DNA from 2 places in the Butyrivibrio hungatei genome. Region 2 is predicted to be linked to the other one. Evidence: a T-box and tRNA genes for the amino acid it is inferred to sense, from the RefSeq annotation. Region 2 holds a T-box; the other holds one or more tRNA genes.

Region 1 (14,865 bases), 570 kb from region 2:
GGATAACAACGGCCTATAGCCTAAGAGCTCCATCACAAAAAGGTATCCAATATAGTGCCTGGGGAACTCTTGTGGGTCAGTGGCTGCTTCGCAGTATGGACAGAGCAGAACGAGTATATGAAAGTATGCTTCTTAGAGGCTTTAAAGGGGATTTTAACACAGTCAAAAAGAAGGTTAAGAAAACAGACATTATCTTTCCTGTTGTATGGATTGTAATCTTTATTTTGATCAGGTGGAGAGTTGTTTTATGAAGACTGGTATACACGGAGAACTGTTAAAAATTGAAAACTTAAGCTTTACCTATGAAGATGGCAATAATGTACTTCAGGATATAAGTCTGACAGCTAGAGATGGCGAGAGTATAGGCGTAATAGGAGCAAATGGAATCGGCAAGTCAACTCTTATGAAGCTATTAGTGGGGCTAAAGCTTGATTACACAGGTAAGCTCACAGTGGCAGGTCATGAAGTCAATAAAAAGAACTTAAATCATATCAGAGAACATGTGGGATTTGTTTTTCAAGACTCTGATAGTCAGCTCTTTTTGTCTAAAGTAGAAGATGACGTAGCTTTCGGCCCTCGTAATTATGGGCTTTCTGAGGACGAGGTCCAAAGAAGAGTTACTGAAGCTCTTGAGAAGGTACATGCTACACATATTAGAGATAAGCACACCTATAAGCTTTCTGGCGGCGAAAAAAAGCTTTCCTCTATAGCTACGATCCTTTCCATGGAGCCTGATATCATCATCATGGATGAACCTTCTATCGCCCTTGATCCTAGGAACAGAAGAAATCTGATAGGTATACTTAATGAACTAGATGTTCTTAAGATCATTACTTCTCATGACCTTGATTTCATCATGGATACCTGCAAGAGGACGATTCTTTTGGATGAAGGCCGCATTATTGCTGATGGGGATACTAATACGATATTGCGTGATAAAGAACTTCTGGAAACTCATGGCCTAGAGCTTCCGCTCAGTTTAAATACACGATAATTATATTCAATAAAACGATAAAAAATATGTAAAATCATTGAGCCTATGGGCTAGTAATGGTAGAATAAAAGTGGTATGAGGTCATAGTGGGCTCTACCACTTCTTTTAATTCACAAAAACGGAGGATAACATAATATGGCAAGAAAAGTAGTTTTGGCCGGAGCTTGTAGAACAGCTATCGGAACAATGGGCGGAACATTATCAACAACACCAGCACCAGCTCTTGGAGCAATCGTTGTTAAGGAGGCTCTTAAGAGAGCGGGCGTTAAACCAGAGCAGGTTGATGAAGTATACATGGGATGTGTAATCCAGGCAGGACTTGGACAGAACCCAGCTAGACAGGCAGCTATCAATGCAGGTATTCCTGTAGAGGTACCAGCAACAACTATCAACGTACTTTGCGGATCAGGACTTCACTGTGTAAACCTTGCTGCTAAGCTCATTGGAATGGGCGATGCAGACATCATCGTAGCAGGTGGTATGGAGAACATGTCAATGGCTCCTTATCTCATGCAGCAGGGCCGTTATGGATACAGAATGGGATCAGGAGAGCTTCAGGATGCTATGATCAAGGATGCTCTTACGGATGCATTTGGCGGATATCACATGGGTATTACAGCTGAGAACATTGCTGAGCAGTGGCACCTTACAAGAGAGCAGCTTGATGAGTTTGCTGCTTGGTCACAGAACAAGGCTGAAAAGGCTATTGCAGAAGGCAAGTTCAAAGAAGAGATCGTACCTGTAGAGATCAAGACCAAGAAAGGTACTATTGTATTTGATACAGATGAGGGACCAAGAAAGGGCGTTACTGCTGAAGGTATCTCACATCTCAAGCCAGCATTCAAGAAAGATGGCGGCGTAGTTACAGCAGCTAACTCTTCAGGAATCAATGATGCTGCTTCTGCAATTATCGTTATGAGTGAAGAAAAGGCAAAAGAGCTCGGAGTTAAGCCTTTAGGAACATGGATCGCTGGTGAGCTTGCAGGTGTTGAGCCTAGCATCATGGGTATCGGACCTGTAGCAGCTACACAGAAGGTTATGAAGAAGGCAGGATATTCAATCGGTGACTTCGAACTTATAGAAGCAAATGAGGCTTTTGCTGCACAGTCAGTTGCTGTTCAGCATGACCTTGGATTTAGCAATGATGTACTCAATGTAAACGGTGGCGCTATCGCTCTTGGACATCCAGTAGGATGCTCAGGAAACAGAATTCTTGTTTCTCTTCTTTACGAGATGCAGAGACGTGACGCACACAAGGGTCTTGCAACTCTTTGCGTAGGCGGCGGAATGGGATGTGCTGCGATAGTAGAGCGCTAATACTTCACTACTTCTTTTGACGGAGGTATGTATGGCAGATCGCTATATTCTTGTTGTTGATGATAATGAGATCAACAGAGGCATTCTGGCAGAGATATTCAAAGAAAAATATAATATCCTTGAGGCTGGAAATGGCATAGAAGCAATCAAGATGATGGAAGAAAACGAAGGCAAGCTTGCTGCTATCCTTCTTGATATTGTAATGCCAGAAATGGACGGCTATGCTGTTTTGGAGACCATGACACAAAAGGATAACTTAAATGAGACTATCCCCGTACTTATGATCACGGCTGATACTTCTACTGAAGCGGAGAGAAATAGCTATCAGAAGGGTGCTGCTGATGTTATACATAAGCCTTTTGATCCTGTTATCGTTGATAGACGAGTATCTAGAACTATAGAGCTCTATGATCACAAGAATAATCTTGAAATTCAGGTAGATGATCAGACCAGAGTCCTCAAGAAGCAGTATTTGTATCTTAAAAAGCAGGAAGAAAAATTGCAGTCCAGCAATGAGAAGGTTATAGACACTATTGCTACGATTGTTGAATTCAGAAGTATGGAATCAGGATACCACTTAAAGCGCATCAAGGGCTTTGTGCGTATCCTGGCTCTTACTGCTATGAACAATTATCCGGATCTTGGACTGACACCGCATATTATAGACGTCATGACTCAGGCTTCTGCTATGCACGATATAGGTAAGATAGCAGTTCCGGATTCAATCCTTCTAAAGCCCGGAAGACTTACATCTGAAGAGTTCGAGGTTATGAAATCTCACACTACACGAGGATGTGAGATCATTGAAAGGTTAAAAGACATTCAGGAAAAAGAGTACTATGAGATGTGCCTTGATATCTGCAGGCATCACCATGAGAGATGGGATGGCGGCGGTTATCCTGATGGACTTAGGGGAAAAGAAAATTCTATAGCAGCTCAGCTTACAGCAATCTCTGACGTTTATGACGCCTTAGTGAGTGATAGGGTATATAAGTCTGCATATCCTTTGGATAAAGCCTTTGAGATGATCAAGGATGGAGAATGCGGCGTATTTTCACCTGAAGTACTGGCATGCTTTGAATTTGCAAGACCTGACATGGAAGCTCTTGTAAACCAGACCAAAGCCGAGGAAGCGGCAGAAAATGGTGGCTATTCACCTTATGAGAATTAATTGTTGACAAAGATATTTGCCGCGAATATAATATAACATGTTGTCGCAAGACATGAGTGCGTGTAGCTCAGCTGGATAGAGCGTCTGGCTACGGACCAGAAGGTCGTGGGTTCGAATCCTGTCACGCACATTAGAATGGATGCATCTGGTTTCAGATGCATCCTTTTTTTCTATAAAAAAAAGAATGGATATTGTATAATTTAATCTATGATGAAAAAATTTGAATTAATTGCTCCATGCCATTTTGGTCTTGAAGCAGTACTGAAAAAAGAAATAATCGATCTGGGATATGATATTACTGAGGTTTCGGACGGCAGGATCTCTTTTGCTGGAGATGCTGATGCTGTATGCCGCGCCAATATCGGACTTAGAACAGCTGAGAGAATTCTTATCAAGGTAGGAAGCTTCCATGCTGAGACCTTTGAGGAACTCTATCAGGGTACTAAGGCTCTTCCATGGGAAGAATTTATTCCTGAGAGAGGAAAATTCTGGGTAAAAAAGGCTTCTAGTGTCAAAAGTAAGCTCTTTAGTCCATCAGATATCCAGTCCATCATGAAAAAAGCCATCGTCGAGAAAATGAAACAAAGCTATCACACAGACTGGTTCAAGGAAGACGCTGAAGATTATCCTATCAGAGTTTTTCTTATGAAGGACGAAGTTACTGTAGCACTTGATACAACTGGAGATTCACTGCACAAGAGAGGCTATCGTAGACTTGAGTCTAAGGCTCCTATAGCTGAGAACCTTGCTGCAGCTCTTGTCATGCTGACACCTTGGCGAGGAGACAGGATACTTGTGGATCCTTTTTGTGGTAGTGGTACATTCCCTATTGAGGCTGCCATGATGGCTGCTAATATTGCACCAGGTATGAATAGACACTTTACAGCTGAAACTTGGAAGCATCTTATTACTCCTCAGAACTGGACAGACGTACGTGATGAGGCGAGGGACGAGATCATTACTGACATTGAGACAGATATTCAAGGCTATGACCTTGATCCTGAGATGGTTGAGATAGCTAGGATCAATGCCAAGAAAGCTGGCGTAGACCACCTTATCCACTTCCAGGCTAGAGATATCGCAGATCTTAGCCACAGGAAAAAGTACGGCTTTATCATTACCAATCCACCATATGGTGAGAGAATTGGTGATCAGAAAGAGCTTCCAGCTCTATATAAGACTATTGGAGAGAGATACAAGGCTCTTGATTCATGGTCTATGTACCTTATTACCGGCTTTGAGCAGGCAGAGAAATATATTGGCAAAAAAGCTGATAAAAACAGAAAGATCTATAACGGCATGATCAGGACCTATTTTTATCAGTACATGGGACCAAAGCCACCAAAGAGAACAAGTAACTAATTGCAACTTATGATGGGATCAGATAATGAATAATTCGGAAATGAAAAAGATGGCGATCAGAACAGCCGTCTTTGGGGTAGTTTCTATTGCTGTGATGCTGCAAAGATCAGCAACCAAGCATATTATGATCACAGATGCTGCAGGAACTCATGTGGATAGAGGAAATGCTGAGGATTCCTACAACATTCTCATAGACAGGAATGTTACGGATAGTCAATCCGGTAAGCTCATTATTCCGCTTGCTAAGACTGTCAGCTCTGATGATATCATTCTTGAAGATAAATATATCGATCACGAACTCAAGATCTACATTGAGAGCCGCGAAGAAGGGTTTTACCTTGATAACGCGGTTCTGACGGATCTTGATATCTTAGAAAGCGCTGTTTGCTATGCTGAGAATGACACGGGAAGCGTTTGTCTGGATTTTAAATTTGACGGTTTATACGCAAATGCCAGCTCTCTAACAGAAAACAGCACTATAGAAGTTTCTTTTGCAAAACCAAAAGATATGTATGAAAATATAGTAGTTGTGGACTGTGAAAGTGAGGGGGCAGGAAATAGTCGGGCCCTTCTTGATATGTCCCTTGCTGTACGCGGCATTGCAACAACAGACGATGACAATAATATCAAGTTTTATTACACGAGACTTTCTGATGATGAAGCTGATATTGAGAAAAGATGCGCTCTTATAAAGGATAGCGGGGCGGATTTTGTTGTGGAGCTTAAGCTTGGTGGAAAGGGTGTATCGTCTTTTTACAACGGGCAGTATTTCCTGAGAGACTTTAATAACGCCGAATTTGCCAATATCCTTGAAAAAAACTGTGCATATAAGTTAGGCGCTTCAGCTGAAGGCGTGTTTGAGGATGACGGAAGTGATCAGGTCCTTTGCTGTACAAAAGTTCCAGCAGCCAGAGTAGAAATAAGCAAAGATTACTCCGGCGCTGATGATAGTAAAAAAATAGCTGAGGGAGTGTATCAGGCAATCCTGGAGGCTTTTGAGGAGAAAAAATGAGAATAGTATTTGCTACTGGAAACAAGAATAAAATGATTGAGATCCGCGAGATATTAGGAGATCTTGGAGTAGAGATCCTTTCCATGAAGGAAGCAGGAGTGGAAGGTGATGTAGAGGAAAACGGTACAACATTTGCTGAGAATTCTCTTATCAAGTCTAAGGCGGTATATGAAGAACTCAAGGCAAAAGAACCGGAAAAGGCAGCAGAAACTATAGTTCTTGCAGATGATTCTGGACTTGAGATCGATTATCTTAACAAGGAACCTGGAATCTATTCAGCTAGATATATGGGAAAAGATACATCATATACAGAAAAGAACAACAATCTCATCGAAAGATTAAATGGTGTTCCTGATGAAAAGCGTACAGCCAGGTTTGTTTGCGCTATATCAGCTTTTTTACCTGATGGAAGCAGTCTCTCAACACTTGGTACCATTGAGGGCAGAATAGGCTATGAAATAGCCGGAGAAAATGGTTTTGGATATGATCCTATTTTCTATTTGCCTGAATATGGAAAGACCAGTGCAGAGATCTCTCCGGAGGAGAAGAATGCCATCAGCCACAGAGGTAAGGCACTTAGGGAGATGGAGAAACTTCTGAGGGAAAAGATATCATAAAAGGCAGCGGGGAGTTTTGGAATGCGTAAGTACTTGATCGTTAGTGATACACATGGGAGAGATGATAATTTTTATGACGTTTTGGACATAGAAGAGCCATTAAATGGAATCATCCATTGCGGAGATTTTGAGGGCTCTGAAGGCAAGTATGCGCTTGCTGCAAATTGTCCGGTTTATTTCGTTGCAGGCAATAACGATTTTTTCTCGAACTTGAGTAGAGAGCTGGAGTTTAAACTTGATGGCCACACTTTTTTTGTAACTCACGGACATAACTACATGGTAAGTATGGATCTTGAGTATATTAGGAGCGAAGGAATTTCAAGAGGAGCAGATATTATTTGTTTTGGACACACACATAAACCGGTGGCAAAAATTATTGGCGGAGTGTATGTGTTCAATCCTGGCAGTCTTTCTTACCCAAGGCAGGAGGGCCGAAGACCAAGCTATATCGTGCTTTCAGTGGATGATAACCATGAAATAGAATATGAAATAAAGTACTTATAAGAACGCAAAAAAACTTAGAAAAAACTTGAAAAAATGTGTTGACATTGTAGTGAAAATCATTATATAATAAATCTCGCGTTACGGCTTAGGGCATAACGCAAAGCGAGACGGGGTGTGGCTCAGTTTGGCTAGAGCACCTGCTTTGGGAGCAGGGGGTCGCAGGTTCGAATCCTGTCACCCCGACTTTTAAGAAATATCACTGGTTGATTTTTCTTAAAGCCGGTGAGTTTCTTAATTTACATATAGAATGTGATTTACATGCGGGTGTAGTTCAATGGTAGAACACTAGCCTTCCAAGCTAGATACGTGGGTTCGATTCCCATCACCCGCTTGAGCAAAGTACTTGATACGATGCTTGGGTACAGAGCACTTTTACAATAAGTATCTGTTACATGTGTCCGTAGCTCAGCTGGATAGAGCAACGGCCTTCTAAGCCGTGGGTCGGGGGTTCGAATCCCTTCGGGCACATTTGAACACTTGGAAGATTAAAATCTTATCATGTGTAAGCCATGGGGTTGTACTTGATTAGCAAATATGGAATAGTACAAATCCCTTTTTGTTTATTATGGTGGCTATGGCGCAGTTGGTTAGCGCGCCAGATTGTGGTTCTGGAGACCGTGGGTTCGAGTCCCACTAGCCACCCTATTTGTAATTGCTCCAGCGAGATGCGCAAAGCTCTTACAATCTTGGGCTATCGCCAAGCGGTAAGGCACAGCACTTTGACTGCTGCATACGACGGTTCGAATCCGGCTAGCCCAGCTAGGTGTGACGGAGTTATGCACCGAAGAAGTACAAATATGATATGGGATATTAGCTCAGGTGGTAGAGCACTTGACTTTTAATCAAGTTGTCGGGGGTTCGAATCCCCCATGTCTCATTATTTAAAACCTTGGAAATTTTCCGAGGTTTTAATTACATAACGGCAAGTATTATGCGGATGTGGCGGAATTGGCAGACGCGCTAGATTTAGGTTCTAGTGTCCCCGACGTGCAGGTTCAAGTCCTGTCATCCGCATTTTGTTTATGATTAGGTGGGAAGTGTATTGCTTTCCACATTTTTTTTGCGTAATAATAGTAGTGTGTTGTTTTTTTATTTGGAGATCTAAATTATGGAAAGTACCAAGAATAAAGTCATAAATGGTCCTATCTGGACCAGTATGTTATCATATTTCTTTGCTCTGATGCTCGGGGCATTTTTTCAACAGTTATACAATACAGTTGATGCCGTTATAGTAGGTAGAGTAGTTGGCCCTGATGGACTAGCTGCTGTAGGAGGATCTGCAGCAACAGTTGTGAATCTGTTTGTTGGTTTCTTTATTGGACTTTCATCTGGTGCGACAGTTGTAATTGCTCAGTTCTATGGGGCAAGCCGCACAGAAGAGGTTTCTAAGGCAGTTCATACAGCTATTGCTCTGGCTATCTTAGGAGGTGCTGTTATTACAGTTATAGGCCTTGCTACAGCGGGATGGGTCATTGATATCATGAAGACACCATCAGAGATTGTAGATGCTTCAGCAGTGTATTTAAGGATCTATTTCATTGGCATGATACCAAACCTTGTATACAACATGGGGGCAGGTATTTTAAGGGCTGTAGGAGACTCTAAGAGGCCTCTGATAGTGCTTATCATTAGTTGCTTTGCAAATATCATCCTGGATATGTTTTTTGTCATTGGACTTGGTATGGGAAAAGTCAGTGTTACCATGGGTGTTGTTGGTGTCGCTGTTGCAACAATACTATGTCAGCTGATTAGCGCTATTATCGTCCTCATTATGCTGGTTAAAAGTAATGACACGTATAAACTAGCCATAAATAAAATACGCCTCGATATGGGCATGCTAAGGCGTATAATTCGCATAGGCCTTCCAGCAGGTATTCAGTCAACTATGTACACCCTTTCAAATATGTTGATACAGACATCTATCAATGAACTTGGTAAGGAGTATACAGCAGCCTGGGCAGCTTACGGAAAGATAGATATTCTGTTCTGGATGACCATAAGCAGTCTTGGCACTTCGGTTACAACCTTTGCAGGTCAGAACTTTGGTGCGGGCAAATATGATAGAGTGCATAAGAGCATGAGAACAGCCTTTATCATAGCTCTTACAATAACAATTCCTCTTAGCTACTTATTGTACTGGCACGGCGACTTCCTGCTTAGAATCTTCGTAGAAGACGTCAACGTAATCTATGTAGGAATCCAGATGATACGCTTCCTTGCACCTTTTTATTTCACTTACATCGGTGTGGAAGTCTTCTCCGGAGTCCTCCGCGGAATGGGAACAGCATTTGTACCAATGATCATCACGTTAGGCGGTATTTGCATCCTTCGTGTAGCCTGGATACTTATTGCCTTCCCTATAAGCAAAACAGTAGAAACTGTAGAATTTAGCTATCCACTTACCTGGATAACCACATCAGTCTTATTCTTCTTCTATTTCATTTATTACACTAGAAAAAAGAATATTAGATAAACTCTTACTTAATTAAATTCAAAACACATTTTTATTAGATAATAAAAAATAGTTAATAAGAAAATAGTCATTAAGTAAATAGAATACTTGAAGCTTGATTATTTATACCAGACAGCTGAGATAGGCATTAGTTAAAGCTCTACTGAACGATTTATTTTTTCAGCAGATACATGGCATGAAAAAATCCCCCTTAGATTTATGTTCTGAATAACATGAAATAAATCTAAGGGGGATTTTTGAATGTCTTATGTATCCTGAAAAAATATCGGAGAGAAGTAGGGCTTTTACTAATGTCTATCCCAGCGTCCGAATTAATTACCAGCTGCTACATCCTCTGGTACTGCTTCGGCTGGTGGTTGTTCAGCGGCTGCTTCTGGATTGGCCTGAGCTGCAGCAGCCTGTGCTGCGGCTTGCTCCTGAGCTAAGATACCATCAATACCTTCCTGCATCATAAATTCATATGTATGGTGACAAGTATTAAGTACCTGAGTTGTGTTTCCGTTTTCATCTGTAACAGTAGTATATGCTGAGTTAGCAGGTGTGTAATCTACAAATCCTGACTGAAGTGCTGGTGGAACTTCTGGAGTAAGCTCAAATACACCTGTTGTCTTGAATGGACAGTTCTCAGTAGCTGGAAGACCATCAATAGCACACATTGTACCAGCATAGTGTACATCACAGCTTGCTGTAGGTACTGTGCCTTCCTCAAAGTACTCAGTGTAAAGAGTTCCGTCACAGAGCCCAGCAATTGGCTGTTTACCGGATCTAGAACATACTGTAGCAGAAACAATTCCATCAGGAACTGAGAATGATGAGTATGGAAGATCTTCATGTATCTTGGACATAACCTTACGCCACATAGTCTTGGAGAAGTTCTTTTCAGCAGGATCTTTCATCTTGGCGTTGTTGTCGTAACCTGTCCATGTAGTTGCTGTGTAGTAGTTAGTGTAGCCTGCAAACCAAACGTCTACGTAATCAGATGTTGTACCTGTCTTACCTGCAATAGCAGTAGTACCAAAGTTAACAGATGAACCAGTACCACCGTTTACAACGTCCTGCATTGCACTTGTAAGGAGGAATGCTGTTGTCTCCTTGAGGATACGCTTTGATTTAGCTTCTGTATTATCAAGGATAACGTTTCCGTCATGGTCTACAACCTTTGTATAAAGCTTAGGCTCGATATATACACCACCGTTTGCAATAGCGGCATATGCGGCGTTAAGCTCGTAGTTCTTTACACCCTTTGTAAGTCCTCCAAGTGCAGTTGCCTGCTGGATATCTGAGAAAGGCTTACCATTTATGACTTCGTGCTCTACAAGAGTTGTGAAGCCAAAGTTCTTGAGATAGTCAAACGCAAGCTGAGGAGTGATAAGAGTGATAGCTTCAACTGCGATTACGTTCATAGAATCTCTGATAGCTGTTCTTACATTGTTGAGACCTCTGTATTCTGATCCCCACCAGTTTCTAACAAGTGTTCCGTTTGAATAAGCAAATGGGGCATCATTAAATACTGTGGCAAGAGTAAGGCCTGCGCTATCAATACCAGGTGCATAGGTTGAAATAACCTTAAATGTTGATCCTGGCTGTCTGTATGAATCAGTAGCTCTATTAAGTGTTCTGCTGGCGGTCTTTTCTCCGCGGCCACCAACCATTGCTACGATATAACCTGTGCTCTGTTCTTCAATAGTGATACAAACCTGAGGCTGAGGAGTAAGATCGATCCTCTCAGCAAGTACTGTATCGCCTTCGGTCATTACAGCTTCTTTGTAAGCCTCTATAGCAGCTTCAGCATCTTCTTTTGAACTGTAGAGCATATTGAAGTTCTTGTTCTGCTCTTTGTAATATGCTGAATACATTTCACTACTGTGGTTAGTTACTGTTCCATCAGCAGACTGAACTGAAAGCTTATAAGAAAGAAGGTATTTGGTTCCTTCTGGATAGTTGCTCTCGTCAAGATAAACATCATCACAGATCTTCTGAATCTTAGGATCCTGAGTGGAGTAGATCTTAAGACCGCCGCTGTAAAGAAGTGTGTAAGCCTGAGTCTCTGTATAGCCAGCTGCCATAAGGTCCTCAAGTACTTCATTGGTAAGAGCATCTACAAAGTAAGAATTAACTGTATCGTCTCCACCTGTCTCCTGGTTAACATTTTGAATTCTGGAATATACATCATCAGCCATAGCCTGATCGTACTCAATCTGTGAAATATATCCCTGTTCAAGCATGTTTTTAAGAACCTTGTTACGACGCTCAGCATTTTTTTCTGGGTGTGTAATAGGATTGAACTTACTAGGGTTCTGCGTAATACCAGCGATAACCGCACATTCTGAAAGAGTAAGTTCACTAACAGGCTTATTGAAATATCTAAGTGATGCAGCCTGAACACCAAGAGTATTAGAACCAAGGTTGATGGTGTTCATATAGTTGATAAGAATGTCCTCTTTAGACATTTTCTTTTCAAGCTGAATGGCAAGGTACTGTTCCTGAATCTTACGCTTAACACTCTGAAGCTTGGACTCATTGGTCCAACCGGAGAAGACGTTATTCTTTAAAAGCTGCTGAGTAATCGTACTAGCACCTTCAGAGAAGTGACCACTTGTAATACCTCTAACGGCAGCACGGATGATACCCTGAATATCAATACCATTGTGATCATAAAAACGCGCATCCTCGATAGCAACAAAGGCATGTGTAAGATTCTCTGGAACCATATCCATAGTAACTGGAATACGGTTAGAGTCAGTAGATACAAGTTTAGCAATCTGATTGCCATCTGTATCATATACAAAAGTAGAGAATCCTGAAGGAGTAACGTCGATATTACCGATATCAGGTGCAGTAGCAATGATGCCGTTGAATACACCAATACCTGCGCTTGCTCCTATGATCACAAGTCCGATGATAAGAGAAAGCATAATATATAAGCCAAAAAGGCTGAGCTTTTTACCCCATTTGCTGGTACCGGAGTTAAGCGTTTTCGCTTGTTTAACGATACCTCTTTTACCAAAATTCATATAAAAACCTCACTTTAAATCCATTTTAACCAAGTTAGTATATCATACATCCCCTATATAATAAAGAAAAGGGCTTTAAAATTAAGATTTGTAACATATGCAGGCTAAATCTGTTATAATTTTGCTCATGAGTAATTTAGAATCGTACAAAGTAGTAATTTCAGACGGAACTGGTGAGATCGTAGAAAAGAAATCCAGATTCATTGCAAATGTCTTTGCAGTAGAGAGTCAGCAACAGGCTGAGGAAAAGATTGCAGAGATCAGCAAGAAGTATTGGGATGCAAGGCATAACTGCTATGCCTATGTTATTGGTAAGAACAGCGAGAACACAAGATGCAGTGATAACGGTGAACCTTCAGGAACTGCAGGAAAGCCTATTTTGGAGGTCATCACTGGCGCAGGACTTACCAATACGCTGGTTATAGTAACCAGGTATTTTGGAGGGGTACTTCTTGGTACAGGCGGCCTTGTCAGAGCATATACTCAGGCAGCCCAGGCTGGAATCGCAAACTGCGAAGTGGGAGAGATGGTCTATGCTCAGAAGCTGACTATTGAAGTTGGCTACAACATGGTCAACAATGTTCAGTATTATCTTGGACAGAATGATATTTCTATTGCAGAATCCAGATATGAAGCAAATGTTCAGTTTGATATCTGCGTAAAAGAGTGTGATCTCGACAAGATAAAAAGTGGTCTCACACAAAAATGTGAAGGCCAGCTTCAGATAATAGAAGGGGACAAAGATTATTACAGACTTTGATCTTCAGATAATACGACAATCAAAAAGCCTACACCCTTAAGGTGTAGGCTTATATTATAAGTAAAATTACTGCTTCTTGAATCCAGCTCTCTTACGAAGTGTAGGATCAAGGATTCTCTTTCTGATACGAAGGCTTGTAGGTGTAACCTCAAGAAGCTCGTCTGTATCAATGAACTCGATGCACTGCTCCAGTGACATTACACGAGGTGGAACAAGTCTAAGAGCTTCATCAGAAGCTGATGTTCTTGTGTTTGTGAGGTGCTTGGTCTTACATACATTAACCTCAACGTCCTCTGACTTACCACTTGTACCGATTACCATACCTGAGTAAACCTTGTCACCAGTCTTGATAAAGAGTGTACCACGGTCCTGAGCATTGAAAAGACCATAAGCAGTAGCTTCACCAGTCTCAAATGCGATAACAGAACCAGTCTTACGATAGTTCATATCTCCCTTGTATGGAGCATATCCGTCAAAAATAGTATTGATGATACCGTTACCCTTAGTATCTGTCATGAACTCACCTCTGTAACCGATAAGTCCACGTGATGGGATGCTGAACTCGATACGTGTATATCCGCCGTTACCAGCGCCCATGTTTACGAGCTCACCCTTTCTCTCGCCAAGCTTCTGGATAACGCTTCCTGAGAACTCATCAGGAACATCGATGTAGCACTTCTCCATAGGCTCAAGCTTGTGGCCGGCTTCATCAGTGTGATAGATAACCTCTGCCTTACTTACTGCGAACTCAAAACCTTCACGACGCATTGTCTCGATAAGAACTGAAAGGTGAAGCTCACCACGTCCTGAAACTTTGAATACGTCTGTTGAATCTGTCTCTTCTACACGAAGTGAAACGTCTGTATTAAGCTCTCTATATAATCTGTCACGAAGGTGACGGCTAGTTACGAACTTACCTTCCTGTCCAGCAAGAGGAGAGTCATTAACAATGAAGTTCATTGAGATTGTAGGCTCTGAGATCTTCTGGAATGGGATAGCAACCTGATTATCAACTGAGCAAAGTGTGTCACCGATCTTGAGATCTTCGATACCAGAAATAGCTACGATAGAACCAATCTTAGCTTCCTGAACTTCAACTCTTCCAAGTCCTTCATACTCATAGAGCTTGCTGATCTTGGTCTTGATACGTCTCTCTGGCTCGTGGTGGTTGACTACTACAACTTCCTGGTTAACCCTAACAACACCATTATCAACCTTACCTACACCGATACGTCCAACGTATTCGTTGTAGTCGATAGTGCTGATAAGTACCTGTGTGCTGGAATCTGGATCACCAACAGGAGCAGGGATGTAATTGATGATAGTATCAAGAAGTGGCTTCATATCCTTACCAGGCTCATCAAGTGAAAGAGAAGATGTTCCTGCCTTAGCTGATGCGAATACAAATGGGCAATCAAGCTGATTGTCATCTGCGCCAAGGTCCATAAGAAGCTCAAGTACTTCGTCGATAACATCATTTGGTCTAGCTTCTGGTCTGTCAATTTTGTTGATACATACGATAACTGGAAGACCAAGGTCCATAGCCTTGCCAAGAACGAACTTAGTCTGTGGCATAGGTCCTTCAAAAGCGTCAACTACAAGGATAACACCATTAACCATCTTAAGAACTCGCTCGACTTC
Region 2 (14,865 bases):
AAATGAAGTGGTTCCAGAAGTAGAAGTGTGGATAGACCTTGCTACTAACTGGTTAAAAAAGTTCTTTTAAAGAAAGAATCGTTATATGAGTAATTTTATTGTTTTTGACCTTGAGTGGAATCAGGGCGAGACGCCAGCAACACTTGACGGTAAGACTCTTACCTTCGAGATTGTCGAGATTGGTGCAGTAAAACTTAATGAGAATAGGGAAAAGATCGGCGAGTTTTCAAGGCTTATCAAACCTCAGGTTTTCAAGGAAATGCACAAGATAACGGGTAAGCTCATCCATCTTTCCATGGAAGACCTTGAAAATGGTGGAAGCTTTCAGGATGTTGCCAGAGATTTCCTGGAGTGGTGTGGTCCAGAGCCTAAGTTTTGTAGTTGGGGGCCGCTTGATCTAAGAGAGTTTCAGAGTAACCTGGATTTCTTTGGACTTCCTCTATTAGCTGACAGACCAATAGCTTTTTATGATGCTCAGAAGATGTACAGTCTGGCTTATGATGATGGACGCACGAGAAAGGCTCTTTCTACAGCGGTTGAAGAACTTAAGCTAGACAGTGATATACCATTTCACAGGGCGCTTGCAGATGCGGCATACACTGCAGAAATCTTTAAGACCTTTGATGAGAGGGTATTAAAGCGAATTTCCTTTGATACTTATGTGACGCCAAAGTCCAAGAAACAGGAGATAAGGATCGTCTTTGATAACTACGAGAAATACATTTCACGCGAGTTTGATACCAAGGAAGATGTCTTAGAGAACATGGAGATCATGAGCACTAAGTGTTATATCTGCCACAAGAATCTAAGACGCAAGATAAAGTGGTTTTCTCCAAATGGTAAGCATTATTATGCTGTGGCTTATTGTGACAAGCATGGATTTATGAAGGCTAAGGTCAGGATCAAAAAAGCTGAGAATGGAAGATTATTTGTAGTTAAGACCTGTAAGTTTATCTCTCCAGAAGATATGGAGGATATGAAGAATAAGCAACGGAAAGTAAAAAAGAGGCAGAATCCTCAGTGATTCTACCTCTTTATTTTATTTGAACTTGTTCTTGAGTCGGCCGCGTTTGAATTCTCTTTTTCTACGTCTGTATCGTATCTTGTCACTCCTGCTGCTAAATGTTCGATGATGGAAGGCTCTGGATCCTACGGAACCAAAGATGGTAAGGAGTATGATTATTGCTACAGCAATTATAAGCAGGATCCTGACATCTATGTAGATTGTGTGCATGCCGCCAAGAGTGGCATCGCTTGGTGCTTTTGACAATGAGTAGCACAGCATTGCGTAACCGACAGGCACTTTATTGTACGTATAGCTTATTTTGGCAAGAGCTGTAGGATATGCCTCTTTTTCCTGAGCGGTAAGGTCATAGGACACAGCGTAACTTGTATCGTTAATAGATGAGGTCTTTGGCAAAATGATGGAGCTGGTATCGTCAAGACTAAGGATGTTACCTGACTTACCAAAAACGTCATTTTCTGATTCAAAGAACAATGAATCATTTGGCATATATCGTGACTCGTTGTCTGCAACGTTCACCAGATGGAAATTGTTAAAGGCGTAGTCGAAAAGCGTAACAGTATCAGTGAACTGTGTAGGTGACTCTTCCATGAATACTATGCACACAAGCTTCATGCCATCGCGCTCAGCACAGGTAACAAGTGTTTCTCTTGCAAGGTCTGTGTAACCAGTCTTACCTCCAACTATTCCGTCGTATTTGATCTCGCCGGTTATGAGCTTGTGCTTGTTATTTAGATAGAACTCATCTGGCTGTGTGGCTGTCGGTTCAAAATGGTACCTGGGAGTGTTGGCCACATTACAAAGCAGTTCATTACTAAAAAACTCCGAAGAGATAAGAGCAAGGTCGTAAACACTAGTGTAGTGGTTATCTTCCTGAAGACCATTTGTGTTAGCAAAATGTGTGTTGGTGCAACCAAGGGACTTTGCCTTGTCATTCATGAGCTTGATGAAATTGTCTATACTGCCGCTTACATGTTCTGCAACAGCATTTGCAACTTCATTGGCACTTCCAACCATGATTCCGTAGAGGGCTTGCTCAAGGGTTATGGATTCGCCTACGTCCATGCCAATGCTGGAACCATCATGAGGAACACTAAATACTGCATCATGGGAAAAGGTCACCATATCACTAAGGGCCGCATTTTCAGCTGCTAAAAGGCAAGTCATGATCTTGGTAGTGCTGGCTGGATAGAGCTCTTCATGGATGTTCTTGGCATAAAGGATCGTACCGGTGTTAACCTCCATGACAATAGCTGATTCAGCGGATACTTCCGGACCTTCGGGCCAGTTAGGAGTGCCGTTGCTCTGGATAGGAAGGGCCTTCCTTTGGGCAGCAGCTTCTTCGTAATTGGGCGTGTCAGCATGAACATCAAGCGTAAAGGCACATGCGCAGATCGTAAACGTCAGAAGAGCTGAGATTATCTTAAATATGCAGTTCTTTTTGTTAGTAAATAAAGATAAAATCATAACATGTAAATCATACAATATTTGAACAGAACTTTTCAACTTGGAGCAAATGTTGTAAAATTCTTTTATAAGAATTACAGGTAGGAAATGGAATGCGTTTACGAAATATCGCGGGATCCAGAGAGGTAATCGCTGATAGTGAGTTTACTATCAAGGATCCAGAGAAGAAAAAAGGACTTTGGAAAAAAGAAGTCTTTGGAAATGACAACGAAATACATATCGAGATTGGTATGGGAAAGGGAAGATTCCTGATGGATATGGCAGCTCTCAATCCTGATATCAATTACGTAGGAATTGAAAAGTATTCCAGTGTACTTCTCAGAGCGATCCAGAAGCAGGAACAGCTTCTTTTACCTAATGTGAAATTTATCAGAATGGAAGCAGAGAATATCACTGATGTTTTTGCTCCATCTGAAGTTGGTAAGATTTATCTTAACTTCTCAGATCCTTGGCCAAAGGACAGACATGCTAAGAGAAGACTTCCTTCAAGGGAGTTCCTTGGAAGATATGACAAGATCCTTAAAAAGGACGGAGTTGTAGAGTTTAAGACTGATAACAAGGATCTTTTCCAGTTCGCGCTTGATGAGGTTGAGCCAGCAGGTTGGAACTTAGATGCTGTTACATACGATCTTCATCACGATGAGACCATGAATGAGGGTAACGTGATGACGGAGTATGAAGAGAAGTTCTCATCAATTGGCAACCCAATATATAAATATATTGTAAGCAGAAAGGGGACAACGTAATGGATTACACATTAAACAGCCAGAATTTCGAAGAAGAAGTTTTAAAGAGCAAATTGCCAGTATTGGTTGATTTTTCAGCTGATTGGTGCGGCCCTTGCAAGATGATGGCCCCAATGATCGATGAATTTGCTGAAGAGTATGAGGGGGAACTCAAGGTTGGTAAGATAAATGTAGACCAGTCACCTGATGTGGCCCAGAAGTACAATGTAATGTCTATTCCAATGTTTGCTTTCTTCAAGAATGGCGAAGTTGTTGAGACAGCAGTTGGAGCACTTAATAAATCAAAATTACAAGGAATTATAGACAAGGTGCTGGCCTAATAGGTCAGCACTTTAGTTTAATCAGAATTGATAGGAGTAAGTTTTGGCTGATAAGATTGCTAATTTTTCAGATTACAAGAAAAGAGAGTCTGAAAAAAACGAAGAAGTGAAAAAAGATCTTTCAGAAACTACAGAGATCAATAATATCGAGATTGTGGATCCGTATAATTTCTTTAACGCTGAGGAAAGAGAAGAATACTTCAAAGAGAGACAAAAGGAGTCTTTGGAAGAGACTAAAAAAGAGCATCACAAAGAAGATGCACGAAGAGAGGAACCACGAAGGGAAGAGCCTCGCAGAGAAGAACGTCGTGAAGATCCTGAAGATGAGTACGACGAAGAGGATTATGAGGAAGAGTACGACGAAGAGGAAGGAGAAGATGAGGAGCGTGGCGGAATAACTCCTGAACTCCTTGTTAGGATTGCCTCTATCATTACAGGTGTTTTCATTTTGGCTATGATTGCTTTTACTGTTAAGGTGAAAGTGATCGATAAATATTTAAATGATCCAGATGAGCAGCAGACAGAAGTGACTGCGCTTCCAAGCGGATTTGTAGAAAAGAATGATACGGTAACTGTGACAGGTGCATCATCTCTTAACCTGCGTTCTGGCCCAAGTACAGACAGTGCAAAGGTTGGAACTGTTGACGAGGGAACACAGCTTAAGAGAATAGCTGTAGCAGAGGATGGTTCCTGGGCTCTTGTGGAATATGAGGGCCAGCAGGTTTACGCATCCATGAAATACCTTAAAGAATAAATTATCTACTTCTGGAATGAAGCCAGGAATAAAACCTGTCCTGCGCTTCTGAAAGAGTATTACTAGAACGTGAGAAGGTATCGGCGTGGGAAAGAACTTCTTCCACACTGGTATCCTTGGCGTGATCAGCAATTTTTTGAGCACAAGTTTTTTCTAATGACTGGTAATCCATGTTTACCAGAAGAGTTCCGTGCAGTGACTTTATAGATGTGTATAGTGTAGGATATTTCTTTTGCACCAGAGAGAATTCGTCAAGGATCTGCTCTCTTGACTGCAGACAGAATAGAATGTAGATAGATTCCACTATTTCAGGAGGCTCAATCTCATCCTGATATGAATTTTCCTCGTAACCATCCTTAGTTGCATAGTACTCACAGATCTCCTGTACAAGAGATCCTATTTTTGTGTTGTCATATAATTTTTGTAATTCGTCAAATTTTTTCTCGCTCATATCATTAGTATAGCAAAAGAGGAAACAATTATGAAGATTGGCATTTTCGATTCTGGTATAGGCGGAATGTCTGTTTTGCATGAAGCTTATCACAGATTGCCAAATGAAAAATACATATTTTACGCAGATACAGAGCATGTGCCTTATGGTCTTAAGACTCCTGAACAGATAACAGGCTACGCAATTAATATTGCAGAATTCCTGATCGATCAGGGAGCAGAGGCAATCGTTGTGGCTTGCAATACAGCTACCAGCGTGGCGATCAAGGAGCTTCGAAGGAGATTTGACATACCGATTCTTGGTATGGAACCTGCTGTAAAACCGGCTGTTGAAGTGACAGATAAAAAGCGTATAATGGTCATTGCGACTCCGGTCACAATAAGAGAAGATAAGCTCAAGGATCTTCTTCACAGAGTTGATGAAGAGCACAGAGTAGACCTTCTTGCCATGCCTAGACTAGTAGAGTTTGCTGAGCGTGAGGAGTTTGATTCGGAGGACGTTCACAAATATATCGAGGAGCAATTCTCTGCCTTCGATAAAGATAAATACTGCGCACTGGTTCTTGGGTGCACACATTTCAACTATTTCAAGCCAGAGTATAGGAGATACTTTGGGGAGGATACGCTTCTGATTGATGGAAATTATGGAACTATCCACCATTTAGCAGACGTTCTTGGACTTAATATGTCATCAGATCAAGATAAAGAGATTTATTTTGAAGACTACCACAATATGTTGTGCCAGTGTAATACGGATTTTTATTTCTCAGGAAAAAAAGTTGAGGACCCGAAAACGCTAGAACACATATGCAGACTGCATAATAGACTGGAATTGGTAAGAAAAAATTAATAATTTAGTTACTTGAATTAAACAATATAATGTACTATCATTAAATCATGACCACAAGATATTGTGATTCAAAAGCTTGGGTCAAAAAATTAGTTTATATTTTTTATTAGGGGGCTTTTATGAAGATCATTAAGAGAAGCGGTAAAGAAGTTACATTTGACGGGAATAAGATTCTTGCTGCTATCGAAAAAGCTAACAATGAGGTGACTGACGAGAAGAAGTTAACAGCAGGTCAGATCAGCGACATTGAGAGAAGCGTTGAGAGTAAGTGTGCATCTCTTACTCGTGCTGCCAGCGTGGAGGAAATCCAGGATATGGTTGAGGATGACCTTATGAAGTCTGGTAAGTTTGAAGTTGCAAGAAAGTACATAACATACCGCTACAAGCATGCTCTTGTGAGAAAGTCTAATACAACTGACGAGCAGATCATGTCTCTTATTGAGTGTAACAATGAGGAAGTTAAGCAGGAGAATTCTAACAAGAATCCTACTGTTAACAGCGTTCAGAGAGATTACATGGCGGGAGAAGTTTCTAAGGACATCACTAAGAGATTTCTTTTACCAGAAGATGTAGTTAAGGCTCATGAAGAAGGTCTTATCCATTTCCATGATTCAGACTACTTCGCACAGCATATGCACAATTGCTGTCTTGTAAACCTCGAGGATATGCTCCAGAATGGTACAGTTATTTCTGAGACCATGATCGAGCGTCCAAAGAGCTTTTCAACAGCTTGTAATATTGCAACACAGGCAATTGCTCAGATCGCCAGCTCACAGTACGGCGGACAGAGTATTACATTGTCTCACCTGGTTCCATTTGTTGATGTCAGCAGACAGAAGTTCCGTAAGGAAGTTGCTCTCGAGTTTGAGACAGCAGGAATGAAGATCAACAAGAAGCAGGTAAATGAAATCGCAGAGATGCGTGTTAGAAAAGAGATCGAGAGAGGATGCCAAGTTATCCAGTATCAGGTCATCACTCTTATGACTACAAATGGTCAGGCTCCTTTCATTACAGTATATATGTATCTTGATGAGGTACCAGAAGGACAGACTAGAGAAGACCTTGCAATGGTGATCGAGGAGATGCTCAAGCAGCGTATCCTTGGTGTTAAGAATGAAAAGGGACAGCTTATTACACCAGCATTCCCTAAGCTCATCTATGTACTTGATGAAGACAATATCCATGAGGATTCTAAGTACTGGTACTTAACAGAGCTTGCAGCTAAATGTACAGCTAAGCGTCTTGTTCCTGATTATATCTCTGCTAAGAAGATGAAAGAGCTCAAAGGCGGCGATGTATATCCTTGTATGGGATGCAGATCGTTCCTTACACCTGATAATGAGAATGTTCCTGAAGGTTTCTGTAACGCAGGCAACAAAGCTCATGCTCAGAACTACAAAGAGGGAGATCATAAGTACTACGGACGTTTCAATCAGGGTGTTGTAACTCTTAACCTTGTTGATGTTGCTTGTTCTTCAAATAGAGATGAAGAGAAGTTCTGGCAGCTCATGGAAGAGAGAACAGAGCTCTGTAAGAGAGCACTTATGTGCAGACACAACAGACTCCTTGGAACTCCTTCAGATGTTGCTCCTATTCTTTGGCAGAACGGAGCACTTGCAAGACTTGCTAAAGGTGAAGTTATTGATCCATTGTTATTTGGTAATTACTCAACTATTTCTCTTGGTTATGCAGGTCTTTGTGAATGTACAAAATACATGAAGGGTGTTTCTCATACAGATCCTAAGGGTAAAGATTTTGCTCTTAAGGTTATGCAGTTCCTTAATGATAAGTGTGCTAAGTGGAGAGCTGAGACAAACGTATCATTTAGCTTGTATGGAACTCCACTTGAGTCTACAACATATAAGTTTGCAAAGTCACTTCAGAAGAGATTTGGCATTATCCCTGAAGTAACAGACAAGAACTACATTACAAACAGCTATCATGTTCATGTAACTGAGCAGATCGATGCGTTTACAAAGCTTAAGTTTGAATCTGAGTTCCAGGCTCTTTCACCAGGAGGAGCTATCAGTTACGTTGAGGTTCCTGATATGAACAGCAACATTGAGGCAGTTCTTTCAGTAATGAAGTACATTTATGACAACATTATGTACGCTGAGCTTAATACTAAGTCAGACTACTGTCAGTGCTGTGGCTACGATGGAGAGATCAAGATCGTTACAGACACAGACGGCAAGCTTATCTGGGAATGTCCTAACTGTGGTAACCGCAATCAGGACAAGATGAATGTAGCAAGACGTACATGTGGTTATATCGGAACACAGTTCTGGAATCAGGGAAGAACACAGGAGATCAAAGAGAGAGTTCTTCATATGTCTAATTCCAAAAATTAAATTATGAGGGTATGAAAAAGTATAAATAGATTAAGTTTAAGCCAGGATTATTTCCTGGCTTAAACTTTCCTGTAAGCAGAGAGGTCACTATGAATTACGGAGAGATTCTTTATACAGATGTAGCAAATGGAATAGGTTGCAGGACTTCGCTTTTTGTTTCTGGCTGTACGCACCATTGTAAGGGTTGTTTTAACGAAATGACCTGGGATTTTAACTATGGTAAGCCATTTACAAGAGAAGTTGAGGATGAGATCATTGAAACTTTGAAGCCTGATTATATTGATGGCTTGACGATCCTTGGCGGCGAACCAATGGAAGTAGTAAATCAGAAGGTATTAAGGCCTTTTATTGAGCGCATTAAAAAAGAGGTTCCTAAAGCTACTATCTGGATATATTCTGGCTATACTTGGGAAGAACTTACAGATGCAAACAATAAGCGCTGTCACAGTGATGATACAGACAAGATACTCTCTATGATTGATGTTCTTGTGGATGGCGAGTTTATGCTGGATAAGAAGGACCTGATGCTTAGATTTAGAGGATCTTCTAATCAGAGAGTAATAAATGTTCCAGAAACTCTGGCACAGGGAAAAGTTGTACTGTCCAAATATAATGACAGAGATACTTCAAGATCTGTATAAAGAAAAAGAAGACTGTTGGGGACAGTCTTCTTTTTGGGTAGGAACCGGAAATTCCTACCAAATTGTTAGAGGTTTTATAAAGGAAATACGTTATGGCGAACGTAAATCGACTATATAAATTGTCAGATCCGCATCTGATATACTGATTGTAACCCATCAATATAGGCTCTGAAAGTGCTTACATGGTACAAAATGTTGAAAATATTGACTGTTACCGTTCACAGTTCATGGTAACGAATGACTTGGGCAGGCTTGACAATAAAAGATAATGTGAATAAAATCTTTTTTAAATAAAAAAATAGACGTTGAAGAGGAATAGTAGCTTAGAATAAACGTCCCAGAGAGAGAGCAGTTGGTGTGAAGCTCTTACGATAAAAAAGCGAACCAGCCTTGGAGTCCTGTATGAAAGCGTTTGCATAAGTACAGCGTGTCCCGCGTTAAGGGTGATAATGAAGTGAAATCTGTTTTGAATGTAAACAGATTTAAATAGGGTGGTACCGCCGAGTCTTCGGTCCCTGTTATTAGGGATGCGAAGGCTCTTTTTATTTTCTCTATAAGCCTCGTATCCACTTCATAAAAGAAAGAGGAGAAAAGAAATGGCAGACAACAAGAAACTTGTAGCCGAGATCACATCTATGGATGAGGATTTCACACAATGGTACACAGACGTTTGTATTAAAGCTGATCTTGTCAGCTACTCAAACATCAAAGGGTGCATGGTTATCAAACCTGCAGGATATGCAATCTGGGAGCTTATTCAGAAGCACCTTGATGCTAGATTTAAAGAAACTGGCGTACAGAACGCATACCTTCCAATGTTTATTCCTGAGTCACTTCTTCAGAAGGAGAAGGATCATGTAGAGGGCTTTGCTCCAGAAGTAGCATGGGTAACACATGGCGGACTTGAGCCACTTACAGAGAGATATTGCGTAAGACCTACATCAGAGACTCTTTTCTGTGATTATTACAAGGGAGAGATCCACTCATACAAAGATCTTCCACAGGTTCTTAACCAGTGGTGCAGCGTAGTTCGTTGGGAAAAAGAGACTAGACCATTCCTTAGAAGCCGTGAATTCCTCTGGCAGGAAGGCCACACAGCTCATGCAACTATGGAAGAGGCTGAAGCTCGTACACAGCAGATGCTCAATGTATATGCTGATTTCCTTGAGAACGATATGGCTATCCCAGTAATCAAGGGACAGAAGACAGATAAAGAAAAGTTCGCTGGAGCAGAGGCTACATATACAGTAGAAGCTCTTATGCATGATGGCAGAGCGCTTCAGAGTGCTACCAGCCACAACTTTGGCGATGGATTTGCTAAGGCATTTGGCATTCAGTATGCAGGTAAGGACAACCAGCTTCACTATGTATGTCAGACATCATGGGGACTTACAACACGTACAATCGGTGCTATGATCATGGTTCACGGCGACAATTCAGGACTTGTTGTACCTCCTAAGATCGCTCCAATTCAGGTTGTTGTTATTCCTATTCAGCAGAAGAAGGAAGGCGTTCTTGATGCAGCTTATGATATTGCTAAGAGCCTTTCTGATTTCAGAGTTAAGACTGATGATACAGACAGAACTCCAGGATTTAAGTTCTCTGAGCAGGAGATGAGAGGTATTCCAGTTCGTGTCGAGATCGGACCAAAAGATCTTGAAGCTGGAAAGTGCGTTCTTGTAAGACGTGATACCAGAGAGAAGATTGAATGTGCAATCAGCGATGTTCATACAAAGGTTGGAGAACTTCTTGATCAGATCCAGAAGGATATGTTTGACAGAGCAAAGAAGCATCTCGAAGCACACACATTTGCAGCTCACAACAAGGATGAGTTTGCAGAGAGCTTCAAGGAGACAAAGGGCTTTGTAAAGGCTATGTGGTGTGGATGCCGCGAGTGTGAAGACAAGATCAAAGAGGAGTTCAACGTAACAAGCCGTTGTATCCCATTTGAACAGGAAAAGCTTTCCGATACATGTGTAGTATGCGGAAAGCCTGCTAAGAAGATGGTTTATTGGGGCAGAGCTTATTAATTAAGCTCATGCCTTATCAGAAATAGCTGCATAGTGCTTGCGCTTATAGTCGTACATTCTCTTGTCGGCTAGCATGAGCACTGTGTGGCTATTTTTTTCTTCTGTTTCTGTATTATTGGCGTAACCAAAGGAGACACTGTGATTGATCTCGGGATCAGTGTCATCTAGCTCAGCTAATTTATTTGTAAGAATCTTTAGAAGTTCATCTAATCTGTTTTTGTCAGTAAAATCTGTAGTGACGATAAATTCATCTCCGCCGATACGGAAGCATTCTCCGGTATCTTTGAAGGTAGAAGAAAGAGCATCGGCAAAGTCTTTAAGAAGTCTGTCGCCTGCCGGATGACCGGAGTTATCGTTGACATCTTTTAATCCGTTAAGGTCCAAGCTGATTATGCTGTAATCCTTGTTGGAATTACTAAGTTCCATGAGCTTTTTATCGCTGCTGGCTCTGTTGGGAAGGCCAGTTAAGTTATCCACATAAGCAATCTGAGCGAGAGAAGCATACTCTTTTCTCTGTGCATAAGATCTGGTCATGAAGATGAAGTAGTTAAGGAGCTGCGTAAAGACAAAAAATAGAGATCCAAAAGGTATGAGTATCTTTGCAATATGAAGCTGCCTATAGTCTACCACTTTATAAGAGATGTCTATGATCGGATAGATCACGAGAGAAGCGCATAAAACGGTCAATCCAAACATAGTCAGTTTTATAGAATAATTCTTGGTCTTGCTCCTAAAATCAAAGAAGTCGTAACACAGAATAACTATAATGCTGATAAGAGCAAAAATGTAATAAGCATGTGCAAAATGGATAAGATGAACAAAGCCTAAAGCGTGCAGCAAGAGGAAGAAAATGCTAAAGGCAAAAGTTGAAGCTCCTAGCAGCAGGATCGGAAAGCTGTCTAATCGTTTGTGAAGCTGCTGAACAAGAAGATACATTGAAGGAACAATAAGATACATTGCTGTATATTCAACTGTTGTGCTTATAGTCTTGTTCATGAAAAAGATTGATACGTCAAAAGCGGTGATCATCCACAGTCCTAGTAAAATGCATATGATGGAACTGATAAGCTGCGGAAATACACCTGATGTTCGGAGATAGAACAAAAGGGAGATAGCAAAAAATACGATTCCAAATACGATAAGAAAAATGCTGGTCAAAAAAGGAAACATTACTGAGTGAGCCAGATATCTTACAAGGTCGTCGAAATTTCCAAGCTTAGGGCTTACAAGATCACTTCTTGTTCCGTTTTCAGTAACGTAGAGTTTTATTGACAGCTTTTTTCCAACATAATCAGAGCCAAGAGGTACTAAGTTATAGCCTATTCCAACAAAAGAGTTGTCGGTTCTGGCATTAGTATCAGCTGAAGCGATAAGCTCGCCATCAAGAAAAACTTCGTAGGCGCAGTGCTGGGTCTTGAACATGAGATATGGGAAAGGCTCATTTATCTGCTCTATTGGTCTGTTGTAATTGAGGGTTACTACATCACCTTTTGTGAAGGTGGAGCCTACCTGTGAGCTTAAGGTCTCGAGATTAGTATTTAAATATTTTTCATTGCGATAAGTTACTATCCAGCCGCGATCTAGTGTCATAAAGGCAAATTGTGGATTGAAAAAGAGAATGTGTAATAGAGACATAAAAAATACTGTTATCAGGACTAAAGCGAGGCTGAGGAATGAAGTGAATTTACGCATGTCTGCTATCCTCCTTTTCGTCGCCGTGGTGTTCTCTCTTCATTTCATACATTCTGGAATCTGCAAGCATATAAACTTCTTTGGCTGAACCGCTAGGAACTTCATAACTGTAGGCATAACCATAAGAAGCACTATAGGTAAATGCCTGTTCCTTACGATTCCATTCTTCAAGGATGGAATAAAGCTCGTGGATTCGCTTAGTGCAGTTAAGAGAGTGTTCCTCGATCAGGATTACTATAAATTCGTCTCCGCCCATTCTACCAATGAGATTTGCGTCCCAGAAGCATTCAGAAAGGATAGTTGAAAAACCGGTCAGAAGACGGTCGCCTTCGTGATGACCGAGGGTATCGTTTATATGTTTTAATCTGTTAAGGTCAAAACTGATCAGGGTATAGATGTTTTTTTCTTCTGAGAGCATGTTCATAACCTGCTCGCAGCGGGCTCTGTTGGCAAGACCAGTGAGAGCATCAGTATATGCAAGGCTTTTGATGTGGCTCTGCATAGATGCAAAGTTATTGCTGTATACATTGTAATAAAGATAACTTACTAAAAGACAGCAAACAAAAACAAATGAACCAATTGTAAATCCGATCAGATCTGTGTTTGCTTCGCCTTCCGATCTGAAGTATTTATTGAAGTTAAATAGAAAGATATCGGATATAGCAAGTATGATGAATATGACAAGCCCAATAAGGAAGATGGAATCTGACGGAGAAACTCGTCTTTCCTTTGAATTTCTGTGGCTAAGCTGCTCATGGATTATAAGTGCAAAAGTAATAATGGCTTCTGCATTGGCTACAACATGTAGGATTATAGAAAACATAGAGAATGGCAGCAGGCCTGAAAAGTGAAGTATGATCGATGAAAAGAACAAAATGACATCAAGAATAAACAGGCTCAAGAATACCTTTTTCTTTTTGCCTGAAAAAAGTGAAGCAAAATATCCAAGGATAGCTGTTGGAATATTGTATAATGCGGCATATTCTGCGATGGTATTGATATATGAATCATCGACAATAAGACCTAAAATGCCATAATAAGCAAGGATATATGTTCCAAGGAGCAAGGAGATAAGACCGCTGAAGAAGAGTCTTAAGTCATTGTCGTGGTATATGATCAGATAAGGAGAAAGGATCATCAAAAGAAAACCAAGGAAAGAGAAGAATGCTCCTGCCAGGAAGTAGATTCCCATGGTGTATAGATTATAGAAAAAAAGATCCTTGCGTTCTCCGATATAAACATTTGAAAGCCCGGAAGAAGGAAGCTCTTTGCTTCCGGAAATTGTGATAGTAAGCTTTTTGCCTGCATATGAGCAGCTTAATGGGGCATTATTATAATATTTAGGAATGGAAAAGTTACTGTTTTCTGTGTCCTCATCGCGAGTTGTGTAGATGAGGTCGTCGTCAATGTAGATCTCAGTAATTGCATGAACAGAGCGGAAATATATGGAAGGTTCAATATACTTTAACTCTGGTACTGTGGTAGTAAGCACGATAACATCAGAGTCGTCTATGATACCGGTATTGGCATCCTTCAGGCTCCGTACAGGAAGAATATTTCCATTTAATGAAATTTCCCAATCATTTAAGTTGATGATGGGGGCGCTTGGGGTAGGTGCTATGTGTAAAAAAGTTGTTAAAAAGATCACCCCGGCCGCAAGTAGCAGTGAGATCAGTGCTACTACGATTTTACGATTGATTTTATACTCCATGCTACTAGTATATATCGAAAAAAAGAAAAATCCCAGCGAATTGTTCACAATAATAAGTGTTTAGGATATGATGATGATATGAAGATTATTTTACCAGAGAATGTAAAAACTATACTGGATACCATGCATGGTGCTGGTTTTGAGGCATATGTTGTCGGCGGATGCGTTAGAGATGGCGTTCTGGGAAGAGAACCTCAGGACTGGGATATTACAACAAATGCGCTTCCGGAAGAGACCAAAAAGCTCTTTAGAAGAACGATAGATACCGGAATAGAGCATGGTACAGTTACTATAATGATAGGCAAAGAAGGATATGAAGTAACAACCTATCGAATTGATGGCAAGTACGAGGATAGTAGGCATCCAAGCGAGGTTACATTTACCAAAAACCTCACAGAAGATATGAAGCGTAGGGATTTTACAATAAATGCCATGGCCTACAATGAAGAGGAAGGCTTAATAGACAGATTTGGCGGTCTTGATGACATTAAGGGTAAAGTTATCAGATGCGTCGGAGATCCAAAGGAAAGGTTTGCAGAGGATGCCCTTAGGATCATGAGAGCAGTCAGATTCTCAGCGCAGCTTGATTATGAAATAGAAGAAAAAACCAAAGAAGCGGTAAAAGAGCTGGCGCAGAACCTTAGCAAGATAAGTGCTGAAAGAATACAGACAGAGCTCGTTAAGCTGGTTACTTCTGATCATCCAGAAAAGCTAAAAACAGCCTATGAGCTTGGCGTGACAAAAGTGATACTTCCTGAATTCGATAAATGCATGGAAACAGCTCAGAACAACCCACATCACATGTACAATGTGGGTGATCACATTATTT

The links. The T-box of region 2 lies ahead of proS (proline--tRNA ligase). A T-box ahead of a tRNA ligase gene usually reads a tRNA of that ligase, here a tRNA-Pro.
Region 1: it encodes a tRNA-Pro, which carries the amino acid that the T-box ahead of proS (proline--tRNA ligase) is inferred to sense. The anticodon was not compared.

What each region holds. Positions count from the first base shown of each region.
Region 1 covers NZ_CP017831.1:2,514,376-2,529,240, reverse strand. The annotation lists gene cbiQ (cobalt ECF transporter T component CbiQ) at 1-251, shown strand, start outside; gene bhn_RS11730 (energy-coupling factor ABC transporter ATP-binding protein) at 248-994, shown strand; gene bhn_RS11725 (acetyl-CoA C-acetyltransferase) at 1,130-2,311, shown strand; gene bhn_RS11720 (HD domain-containing phosphohydrolase) at 2,343-3,482, shown strand; tRNA gene bhn_RS11715 (tRNA-Arg) at 3,539-3,612, shown strand; gene bhn_RS11710 (THUMP domain-containing class I SAM-dependent RNA methyltransferase) at 3,693-4,844, shown strand; gene bhn_RS11705 (N-acetylmuramoyl-L-alanine amidase) at 4,870-5,856, shown strand; gene rdgB (RdgB/HAM1 family non-canonical purine NTP pyrophosphatase) at 5,853-6,473, shown strand; gene bhn_RS11695 (metallophosphoesterase family protein) at 6,495-6,977, shown strand; tRNA gene bhn_RS11690 (tRNA-Pro) at 7,086-7,160, shown strand; tRNA gene bhn_RS11685 (tRNA-Gly) at 7,238-7,308, shown strand; tRNA gene bhn_RS11680 (tRNA-Arg) at 7,372-7,445, shown strand; tRNA gene bhn_RS11675 (tRNA-His) at 7,546-7,619, shown strand; tRNA gene bhn_RS11670 (tRNA-Gln) at 7,665-7,736, shown strand; tRNA gene bhn_RS11665 (tRNA-Lys) at 7,782-7,854, shown strand; tRNA gene bhn_RS11660 (tRNA-Leu) at 7,911-7,991, shown strand; gene bhn_RS11655 (MATE family efflux transporter) at 8,086-9,450, shown strand; gene bhn_RS11650 (transglycosylase domain-containing protein) at 9,762-12,464, opposite strand; gene bhn_RS11645 (YigZ family protein) at 12,592-13,224, shown strand; gene typA (translational GTPase TypA) at 13,291-14,865, opposite strand, start outside.
Region 2 covers NZ_CP017831.1:3,084,278-3,099,142, reverse strand. The annotation lists gene bhn_RS14330 (alpha/beta hydrolase) at 1-70, shown strand, start outside; gene bhn_RS14325 (3'-5' exonuclease) at 86-1,024, shown strand; gene bhn_RS14320 (D-alanyl-D-alanine carboxypeptidase family protein) at 1,040-2,491, opposite strand; gene trmB (tRNA (guanosine(46)-N7)-methyltransferase TrmB) at 2,584-3,237, shown strand; gene trxA (thioredoxin) at 3,237-3,557, shown strand; gene bhn_RS14305 (SH3 domain-containing protein) at 3,601-4,311, shown strand; gene bhn_RS14300 (hypothetical protein) at 4,313-4,762, opposite strand; gene murI (glutamate racemase) at 4,793-5,611, shown strand; gene nrdD (anaerobic ribonucleoside-triphosphate reductase) at 5,731-7,962, shown strand; gene nrdG (anaerobic ribonucleoside-triphosphate reductase activating protein) at 8,052-8,603, shown strand; T-box leader at 8,900-9,123, shown strand; gene proS (proline--tRNA ligase) at 9,200-10,633, shown strand; gene bhn_RS14275 (GGDEF domain-containing protein) at 10,640-12,268, opposite strand; gene bhn_RS14270 (GGDEF domain-containing protein) at 12,318-14,036, opposite strand; gene bhn_RS14265 (CCA tRNA nucleotidyltransferase) at 14,115-14,865, shown strand, end outside.